Regions from separate parts of the Shewanella sp. MF05960 genome, predicted to be linked through region 1. Evidence: predicted binding sites of a transcription regulator. Region 1 holds the regulator's gene; the other holds the start of a gene.
The links. Region 1 encodes MetJ, which represses methionine synthesis genes. Its sites were predicted from a motif close to TAGACGTCTAGACGTCTA; they were not measured.

Region 1 (4,947 bases):
TTCTTTATGGCAGGTTAAGCATTGTGTGGTGACTTCGGGGCCATTGGCAAAGGGCCCTTGCAGTGCATCTTTATGATTAAAGGCAGCCTGAGCACTACTGCTTAACATCAGTAATACTGCCAGTGCTGTGAATGTTTTCATGATATGTGTCCTTACCCCTGAGTTTGTGCTCAGGGGGACCATTGAGAAGTTCAAGTTAGAAGTTGATGGTCAGTGATGCATTGATGTCGTAGGCGGTGTCGACTACGGGCAACATTGAGTAAGCATTGCCAGCAATCACATCGTCTACTTTTTGTGGTGCACCCACTGGAGAACCACTGCCTGTGTATTCATAGTCGTAGTACAAACCGGCTAACTTGATAAACATTTTAGGATTAATATCAAAGATATAATAAGCTTCGGCAACATGACCGCGGGTGGCTAATTTACTGCCCATAGGGTCATCTTGTGCTTGGGTGAATGGGCTCCAGTATTTAGAACCATAGTTATATTCAAGGCCAAATTTGCCGTATGGTGCAGGAATTTGCATCCCGACATATACGCCATAACCGTCTTTAGTGTCAGAGTCGACGGTTGAGGTAGGCACCATAATGATTTCTGTGCCTGTGCTGTTTAATGCCGCTTCAAATACAGCATCACTTAACATGCCACCAAATAAACCTGCATTACCTGTCGGTTCAGCACGAGTCCAACCAAGTGAGGCAAACATTTTCATGTCTTCGTCTGATTCATAGGCATAGCCTAGGCCACCTAGGTACATGTCACCAATCACACTGCTAGGCTGCACTCGGGTAACAAAGTTAAAGTTTTCAAACTTTTGCATATCTTGATACATGGTAGGCGCAAAAATACTGGCTAATTGTGTTGGGAATGCCATGGTGCCGGTGAAGCCGTCGTTTACATCTTTAGCGCCGAATAAGGTGAACTGTAAAAAGTGGTTGCCGTCGTTGATGACGTCGATATTAAATCCACCTAGATGGGTATCTTTGGTGATGATATCGCCAAATAATTCACCGTTACCGTATTGTGATTCAAAGCCCTGGCCGTAGCAAAAACGGACCGTTTGGCCTTCAATGCCGGTAATATCGGTTAAGTCATACCCTAACGTTGCACCGTCGAAGTTAAAGTTAACGAGGTGGCCAGAGGGTGTACCACCGCGAAGCTCATTTTCACGATAGTGACTTGGAGGCCCGTAAGTTGAAGGACGACGACCAATAGACAGGTATGCGCCGCTGCCATTAATGTCTTTCCAGTTAAAGTAGGCGCGCTCGACTTTTAATTCATCGCCGCTGGTGCTACCGCTGCTAGTGCCGTCCATGGTGAAGGAATTCCATGAATCAAATACTTTAACGCCTGTTGAGTCGCCCCAACTTTTGTACATCGTAAGACGTCCAGCAAAACTGACGTTATCCCACACTTTGGCATTAAGGTTTAGGCGAAGGCGGGTGGTGTAAAAAATATCATTATCGATATCTTGTTGGGTCTTTTGCCCCAATACCATCGGCATTACGCCTTGCAGCATACCGCTTTGGAATGCGGCGGCTAAATCAGGATTGGCCATCATCATTTGGCCTAAAGGTGAGCTGGCACTGCTTGGATCGCCAAATTCCCCGGCCATTGCTTTAGCGGCAAAGTCAGAAAAGTTGACGTTCATGGCGGGGTTCCAAGTGACATTTTGATAGTGCAATGAATGCACTTTAGTCCTGAAGTCACCGGTAATTTCGATTCTGTCTAATGCGCTATGACGTTCTGTTTTGTCAACGCGTGAGTTTAAGTAATCTAAATCTTCAGATATTTCGGCCAACTGCTTTTCTAGTTCGGCAATTTTTTGTACATCGGTGTCAGTTGCTACGGCTGCACCACTCATAAAGAGCGCGTTAGCAACCAGTATTGAGATAAGTGTTCTCATGATGTTTCTCCCCGTATTTGCCTAATATTGAATCAATTAAGCAAATTTTGGTTGTCAGATTCCCTGAGGCTAAGCCTCATTATTTTTTAATTCGATTCGGTTACTGGCTGATGTTGGCGTTTACTCAGAAACGTTGATCAGCTGGGCTGACTTAGCCGCAGGTTGCTGGCTGGTCTGAGTCGGCAGCATGGTCATACAAAAACTGTTGAATATCTTTTAGTTCTTGTTCAGACAATGCCTCAAAAACGGCAGGTTTTGCTTTGTGTTTGTCGCGCGAGAAGAAGCGATCCCATTGGCTCATGGTTTTGCTCATCGGGGTGAGCTCTTGACCTTCGCTATTGGCACTGTGGCAGGCTTTACATTCTTTTTTGTACAGGTGTTTACCTTTTTTAGGGTTGCCGCCATCGGCTGCCATGACCTGGCTACCGAGAGATAATGCAATAGCGACTGCGATACCAACTTTCATATAAGTGTTCATCATGTTTATCCTCTATGGGCTTTTATAGGTTGTGCCTTAGCAATATTGCTGTATTGCTTTGCTGTAAATAATGTTACCTAAAAAGAGGTATTGTTAATTTGAAGTAGATCATATTCATGAGAAAAATCTAATTGAAAAAAAGTTAATTGAAAAAAATCTAATGAACTTGTGTGACGCAGATCTATTGCTAATTTGGCTGGATGCTTGATAGGCGGGTAAGGGTATATTTTGAGATGTAAAAAGAGATCGCTTTTAGGGTTAGCTGGCTAATGCCATCACTGATTTAACCACTAAAACCGTGGCGCTGATGCTGCAGAGCACGAGAGTGGCAAGACGGGTTTTGTTTTTATCGACGTGGTTGATTAACAAACCAGAGACAAGATAGCCGCTAATGACTGACGGTAGCAGCATCAGTGACAACCACAAATGCTTTATTTCTACTAAACCGACCACGGCTAAAATGGCTAACGCAATCAGCGAACTGAACACAAAAAAGGCTGACAATGCCGCTCTAAATTGGCTGGCATCTTGTCCGGCGAGTAAAATCGCCATCGGTGGGCCACCAATCGCGGCGATGTTGCCAAAAATACCGGAGAATACTCCAGCAATAAATAAGCTTACACGGTTGATGGGGGCGGTAATCTTGTAAACACTCAGAATCACAGCAATGTATACGATAGCCGCAATAATTAAGCCGAGTATGGCTTGCGGGGCAAACAGTAATAATCCTGCGCCCACAAATCCACCGGGGATCCGCCCGAGTAAGGCGTACTGCAAGCCATTAAATTGCAGGTGTCCGCGCTCTCGGTATAAGGTCATTGCCGAAATGGCAAATCCCATGACAATTATGGGGACAGGGACAAGTTGGGGATTCACAATATACAGCAGAGGGCTTGCGACAACGGCTAACCCAAAGCCAATTAAGCTTTGGGTTAGCGCGCCAAAAAAAACGATAACTGATGCCAGTATCAATGTAGATGGATCGATAAATGACATCATAAGTTCTCTATAAAAATATCACGACTTCTTATTAGGGTCGCTTCAAAGTCTGTTGATTAAGTCTGTGGGTTATTCCATTTCTTCCCACTCAATACCCATCTCATCCATTAACTTTTTCGCTTCACTTGGAATGCTATCCGGTTCATCTTTGGATAAATCACCGTCATGAGGTAATGGTTGGCCTGTGTATGCATGCAAAAATGCCTCGCATAACAGTTCACTGTTGGTCGCATGACGCAGATTGTTTATCTGGCGACGGGTACGCTCATCTGTCAGTACTTTTAATACTTTTAAAGGGATAGAAACTGTAATCTTTTTTACTTGTTCATTCTTTTTGCCGTGTTCGGCATATGGGCTGATATATTCGCCATTCCACTCAGTCATTAACTTACCCTTAACGATAAATACGGGGCAGATTTTAACCCCTTACAATCTCTAGTCAAATTATTGCTACTATTTAGTGACGATTGCAAATAGATTTCTTTATGTTTAGACGTCTAAACGTCTAATTTAGGTTGACGTACGCTAACCTCTTAGGTAAATTTGGACGTCTAGACATCTATTTTGTGTGTTTGTGAATTTTTAGGAGTCTTTATGACTAAGTATCAAAGCGCCACATTGGCCGTTCGCCAGGGTATAGAATCAGACACACAACATGGAGCCGTAGTACCACCGATTTATTTATCGACAAATTATTCGTTCGACGGCCATAAAAATCCGCGCGAATTTGACTACAGCCGATCAGGCAATCCTACTCGTTGCATATTAGGTGACGCGCTGGCAAAACTTGAGCAAGGTGCAACCGGAGTGGTGACATGCACAGGTATGGCGGCCATTACATTGGTGACCAGCTTACTCGGCCCTGATGATTTATTAGTGGTTCCGCACGACTGTTATGGTGGCAGTTATCGCTTGTTTACCAATTTGGCTAAAAAAGGCCAATTTAAATTAGTGGTTGTCGACCAAACCGATGCTCAAGCATTGAGCCAAGCGATAGCGCAAAAACCTAAAATAGTGTGGTTAGAAACCCCGTCAAATCCATTACTGCGCGTTGTTGATATTGAAGCGATTAGCCGTGCTTGTCGTGATGTAGGGGCATTAGTTGCGGTAGATAACACCTTTTTATCACCCATTTTACAGCAACCGTTATTGTTGGGGGCTGACATCGTTATTCACTCAACCACTAAATACATTAATGGCCACAGCGATGTGGTTGGCGGTGCGGTTGTAGCCAAAGATCCTGAAGTAGGCGAACTGTTACATTGGTGGTCAAATACCCTTGGGTTAACCGGTTCTGCGTTTGACAGTTACTTAACCTTACGCGGTTTACGCACACTAGCAGTGCGTATTCGAGAGCATCAACGTAACGCACAAAAGATTGTAGAACTACTTAATGCCAGCGACGTAGTTGCTAAAGTGTACTATCCCGGTTTAAAAGACCATCCAGGTCACGAAATTGCGGCAAAACAACAACAAGGCTTTGGTGCTATGTTAAGTTTTGAATTGCAAGGTGGCGAGGCCGAAGTGGTGGCATTTTTAAATGCGCTGACATTGTTCAGTG
Region 2 (4,947 bases), on a different contig from region 1:
GATGGTTTCTTGGCCCATGTAACAGCCTTTGTTAAAGCTGATGCCATCAATGGCTTGTAAGTTACACATTTGTGCAACGTATTGGCCTGAATGGCTTGCATCAATATTAGGGTAACCTGCTTTGATTTCTAATGCCTGCCACGCGCTAGCATCCACTAATGTTTGTTGTGATGCATTGATTAACGCAGGCGCTTTTTCATCAGTAATAATCACAATGAAACGTTCGCCATCACGCAGTACCGCACCGCCGTCTACTATGGTTAAAGCAGCTGTGATATCGCCAAATTGTTGCGTTATAAATGCCTGTGCTTCGCTGCCTGCCACGCCAATCATTTGATATTGGTTGCTGACATCGGCGAGCTCAGCTTTACTGAATACCGCGTATTTTTTGAGTTGCGGTAAATCAAGTTCAAGAGTCGATGTCGGCATTAACATAAACAAGCTGTCTGCAATGGCAAATGTACGGAAGCTGGCTAACATTTTACCTTTAGGATCGCAGTGAGCGCCCCATTTCCATTGATCAGCGGTTAACGAGGTAATGTCGGTTGTCACCTGGCCATGAATAAAGCTGCGACCTTGTTCTCCAGTGACTTCGATTAATCCCATGTGAGACAAACGCGATAACATTAATGCTGGAGAGGTGGCAATGAAATCCCAATCGGGTTGGCTTGCTGAAATGGTCATAACGATCCCTAACGAAAGAATAAGACGATATGTTTTGAAGTGTAACGGATTAATACCATACTCAACAGAGGGCAGAGGTTTAAAGCTAATAAAAAAAGCTACCTTGTGGGCAAGGTAGCTTTTATGGGCAGTTAGCCATTCACGAATGAGTTATGAGTTGATTAAAACAATACGCGAGCACGAATCGTGCCTTCAATTGATTTAAGTTCAACTAAGGCTTCTTCAGCTTGATCTGAGTCGACTTCCATTACCACGTAACCGATTTCAGCGGTGGTTTGTAAGTACTGAGCAGCAATGTTGATGCCTTTTTCAGAAAACGCCTGGTTGATTTTAATCAACACGCCAGGACGGTTTTGGTGAATATGCAATAAGCGCGAGGTACCACGGTGCTGTGCAAGAGACACTTCAGGGAAGTTAACAGCAGACAAGGTCGAACCGTTATCTGAGTATTTAACTAACTTACCCGCGACTTCAATACCAATGTTTTCTTGTGCTTCAGCGGTGCTACCACCAATATGCGGTGTCAGTAACACATTGTCTAAACCACGTAATGGCGACACAAATTCATCGTCATTTGATTTTGGTTCAACAGGGAATACGTCAATCGCTGCACCGGCTAAATACTCTGAAGTTAACGCTTGCGCGAGATCGTCAATTTCTACCACAGTGCCGCGAGATGCGTTGATAAAGAAGCTGCCTTGACGCATTTTGGCAAACTCAGCTTTAGCAAACATATTCTTGGTTTGAGGCGTTTCAGGTACGTGTAAGCTCACAACATCGGCTTGGGCGAGTAATTCGTCCATCGAATGAATTTGTGACGCGTTACCCAGTGGCAATTTATCTTCGATATCAAAGAAAATCACTCTCATGCCTAAGGTTTCAGCCAAAATGCCCAACTGCGTACCAATATGACCATAACCAATCACACCTAAGGTTTTACCGCGCACTTCAACACTGCCGTTGGCGCTCTTTAACCAACCACCACGGTGTGAAATTGCATTACGTTGTGGAATGCCACGCATTAGCATAATAATTTCGCCAATGACTAATTCGGCTACGCTACGCGTATTGGAAAACGGTGCGTTGAAAACCGGGATACCCAGTTGTTCAGCGGTAGATAAGTCAACCTGGTTAGTGCCGATACAAAAACAGCCAACAGCGACTAGCTTTTCTGCATGGTGTAACACTTCTGCAGTGAGTTGAGTGCGCGAACGTAATCCAACAAAGTGAGCATCTTTAATGGAGGCGAGTAACGCCTCTTCGCCGAGTGAGGCTTTGTGATATTCAATATTGGTATAACCTGCACGTTCCAGTACATCAACCGCAGTTTGGTGGACGCCTTCCAACAGCAGGATTTTAATTTTATCCTTGTCAAGCGAGTGTTTCGCCATGATATGGGTACCCTCTCATCATTAAATGGTGCTTATGCTAATACATAGACTATTAGTGTTAATGCATGTACTTATAGTTGTGATATAAATGCGGACTTCCAACGCCATCCCAAAGTAGCACTTTTTTTATGGCTTGTGGAGGGCTAGATGGCTAAAGTAATATTTTAAATTTAGAACAATATCGCAGATGAGGAAATTAGGATGAAAATGCGCGTAATATGGATAGCGATTTACCTGTTGGTATTGTTGTGGTCGGTGAGCGACCCCAAAGATATGTTTACATGGTGGCTAGAAGCCATCCCCGCCTTAATTGCCTTACCTATACTCTTTTTTAGTCGTAAACGTTTTCCGCTAACGTCTTTAGCTTATGGGCTTATTTTAGTTCATTGTTGTGTATTACTGGTTGGCGCAAGGTTCACTTACGCAGAAGTCCCTTGGTTTGACTGGCTAGCGCAGGTCATGGGGAGCGAGCGTAACAATTACGATAAAGTGGGGCACTTTGCCCAAGGCTTTATTCCGGTTATTTTGGCGCGTGAGATATTTATTCGTAAGCAGGTGATGCAAATTGGTGCCTGGTGCCAATTTTTAGCGGTGTGTTTCGTACTGGCATTTTCGGCTTTTTATGAACTGATTGAATGGTGGGTTGCCGCGGCAACAGGCGAAAATGCCGAGGCGTTTTTAGGTACTCAAGGTTATGTCTGGGACACCCAGTCCGATATGTTTTTAGCCTTAATCGGTGGCATTGTTGCGTTGTTAGTGTTGACGCCAGTGCACAATAAACAAATAAAGCACATTATGGCGCAAAGCCAGCCCGTCAATTGAGCGAACTGTCGCAAGGCGGTTGATGTTATTACGACATAACCGCTGCTATTGTTAGCTTTTGGTAGTGTAAAACGGTAACGAATGTCAGTCTAACGAACTATTAATACTTTAGATTGACATAATAGTCCTTTGTACTAACAAAAATTAGCTATTATTAGTGTATAAGACAAGAGGCCTAGCCATTGAGCTTTTGCCTGTATTGCCAGCCTAACCAAGCGTATAGAGTTGCTAGAGGTCACTAAACTGTTGTGATGATAACTTTAGTGCTATTGCTCTAAAGTATTAAATGTAAAACAGATTGTTTGCTTTCCTAAGTCTTAATGCTAGTCAATGCGTTTCTTTTACGTATAGAATGGCGCTTAGGATGTGCTCATGTATCAATGAGCAAAATTAGCTTTTCAGGGAGAAGAGTGATGAGTTCTAATATCGATGAGTTGGTGTTTTTACATCAAATCGCAGCACCATGTCATTTGGCTATTTTAGCTGAATCAATCGGCTTGAAAACCCGTATTGTCAAGCATGCGGCCGAGCTTGAACTTGATAAAAATGCCAATAACTTTTATCTCATTTCACAAAAAGGTGCAGCACTAGACGCAAAAGGTATTCCTTTACTTGCGTCGCGTTTAGTTAATCATGTTCCTGTTGCATTATACCAAGTCGAACGCGGGTCATTAGACCAAGAGTCTGCATTATTACTGGGCGTACGCGGGTTATTGTATAGCGATCAGCGTATGGACTTGATGTTAACTGGCCTCAGAAAAATGGTGTCTGATGAATTGTGGTACGACAGACCACTGATTAGTAAAATATTCAGACGCCTTGTAAAACAGCTCGACACCAATACCGAATTGCCAGAAGAAACCGAAGCCATGATGCAACGACTCACTAATCGTGAGCGGACGATTATCCAGCTAGTTTCGAGTGGTGCGCGTAATAAAGAAATCGCTCAGCGGTTATGCATAAGCGAACATACGGTAAAGGCGCATGTGTCATCTATTTTTAGGAAGACAGAGTCGCGTAATCGTGTCGAATTACTGCGATGGGCGCAAACCTATCAAAGTCATTGTGAGTTAGTGAGTTAGTGAGTTAGTGAGTTATTTAGTGAGTTAGTGAGTGAGTTAGTGAGTTAGTGAGTTAGTGAGTTATTTAGTGAGTTAGTGAGTTATTTAGTGAGTTAGAGAATATTGTCACATTGACTGGCATGGAATTGGTATAAGGAGCTTCGGCTCCTTTTTTGTATTTTGGGTGTTTTTCTTTGAATTATTTATACTCAAGTGTCAGAGTAAACAGAGAAAAGCACAATGATAAAACTGAAATGAAAAAGTAGACTCTTGAAGTCGACTGAATCGATAACAATAAAAATGGACTGTAATTATGAGTATTTGGTTTAGCAACGTTACCCTTGAAGATTGCGCTCGCTTAGATGCTGGGATGCAGGGTAAAGGTACATTAATGCAAACATTAGGCATTAAAATCACTGAAATTGGTGATGATTATATGGTGGCGACGATGCCGGCAAATCCATCGGTGCATAACCCGCTGGGGATTGTGCACGGTGGCGCAAATGTCGCATTAGCTGAAACCGTAGCCAGTTATGCGGCAAACTTTGTGGTCGACTTTACGCGTTATTATTGTGTCGGCCAGGAGATTAATGCTAACCATTTAAAAGCTTCACGCAATGGCGAGCTGACAGCCACCGCTAAGCCGGTTCATTTAGGCAAGCGCAGCTCAGTTTGGGAAATCTTAATTCGTAATAGTGCTGGCGAGTTATGTTGTATTTCACGGATGACTGCAGCTGTTGTTGAGCGATAAACGACATTATATTTTAACTAAATCAACGGTAGATCAAAGTTTTAGCCTTATAGGTATTATAATATTCCTACAAGATGCTTTACTTGATTAGTCGTCACGAATATAGCGCTATTAACTGGGGTTAATGGTGCGATAGCGTGATAATCACCTCTTTATAAGGAGAATCCATGGACAGTATTAATATCTGGGAATGGGTAGGTTACTTGGCTTCTGTCGTGGTCGCTATTTCGCTGATGAT

Region 2: a site for MetJ is predicted at 2,212-2,229, ahead of serA (phosphoglycerate dehydrogenase). Genes of this name have one in related genera too.

What each region holds. Positions count from the first base shown of each region.
Region 1 covers NZ_JBOZPS010000004.1:279,700-284,646, reverse strand. Annotated here, with positions in the region: gene ACROAE_RS06110 (tetrathionate reductase family octaheme c-type cytochrome) at 1-141, opposite strand, end outside; gene ACROAE_RS06105 (DUF3373 domain-containing protein) at 197-1,909, opposite strand; gene ACROAE_RS06100 (c-type cytochrome) at 2,061-2,390, opposite strand; gene ACROAE_RS06095 (sulfite exporter TauE/SafE family protein) at 2,646-3,386, opposite strand; gene metJ (met regulon transcriptional regulator MetJ) at 3,456-3,770, opposite strand; gene metB (cystathionine gamma-synthase) at 3,981-4,947, shown strand, end outside.
Region 2 covers NZ_JBOZPS010000014.1:69,926-74,872, forward strand. Annotated here, with positions in the region: gene ygfZ (tRNA-modifying protein YgfZ) at 1-684, opposite strand, end outside; gene serA (phosphoglycerate dehydrogenase) at 846-2,075, opposite strand; gene ACROAE_RS14470 (DUF2238 domain-containing protein) at 2,277-2,897, shown strand; gene ACROAE_RS14475 (response regulator transcription factor) at 3,311-3,979, shown strand; gene ACROAE_RS14480 (PaaI family thioesterase) at 4,272-4,709, shown strand; gene ACROAE_RS14485 (YgjV family protein) at 4,877-4,947, shown strand, end outside.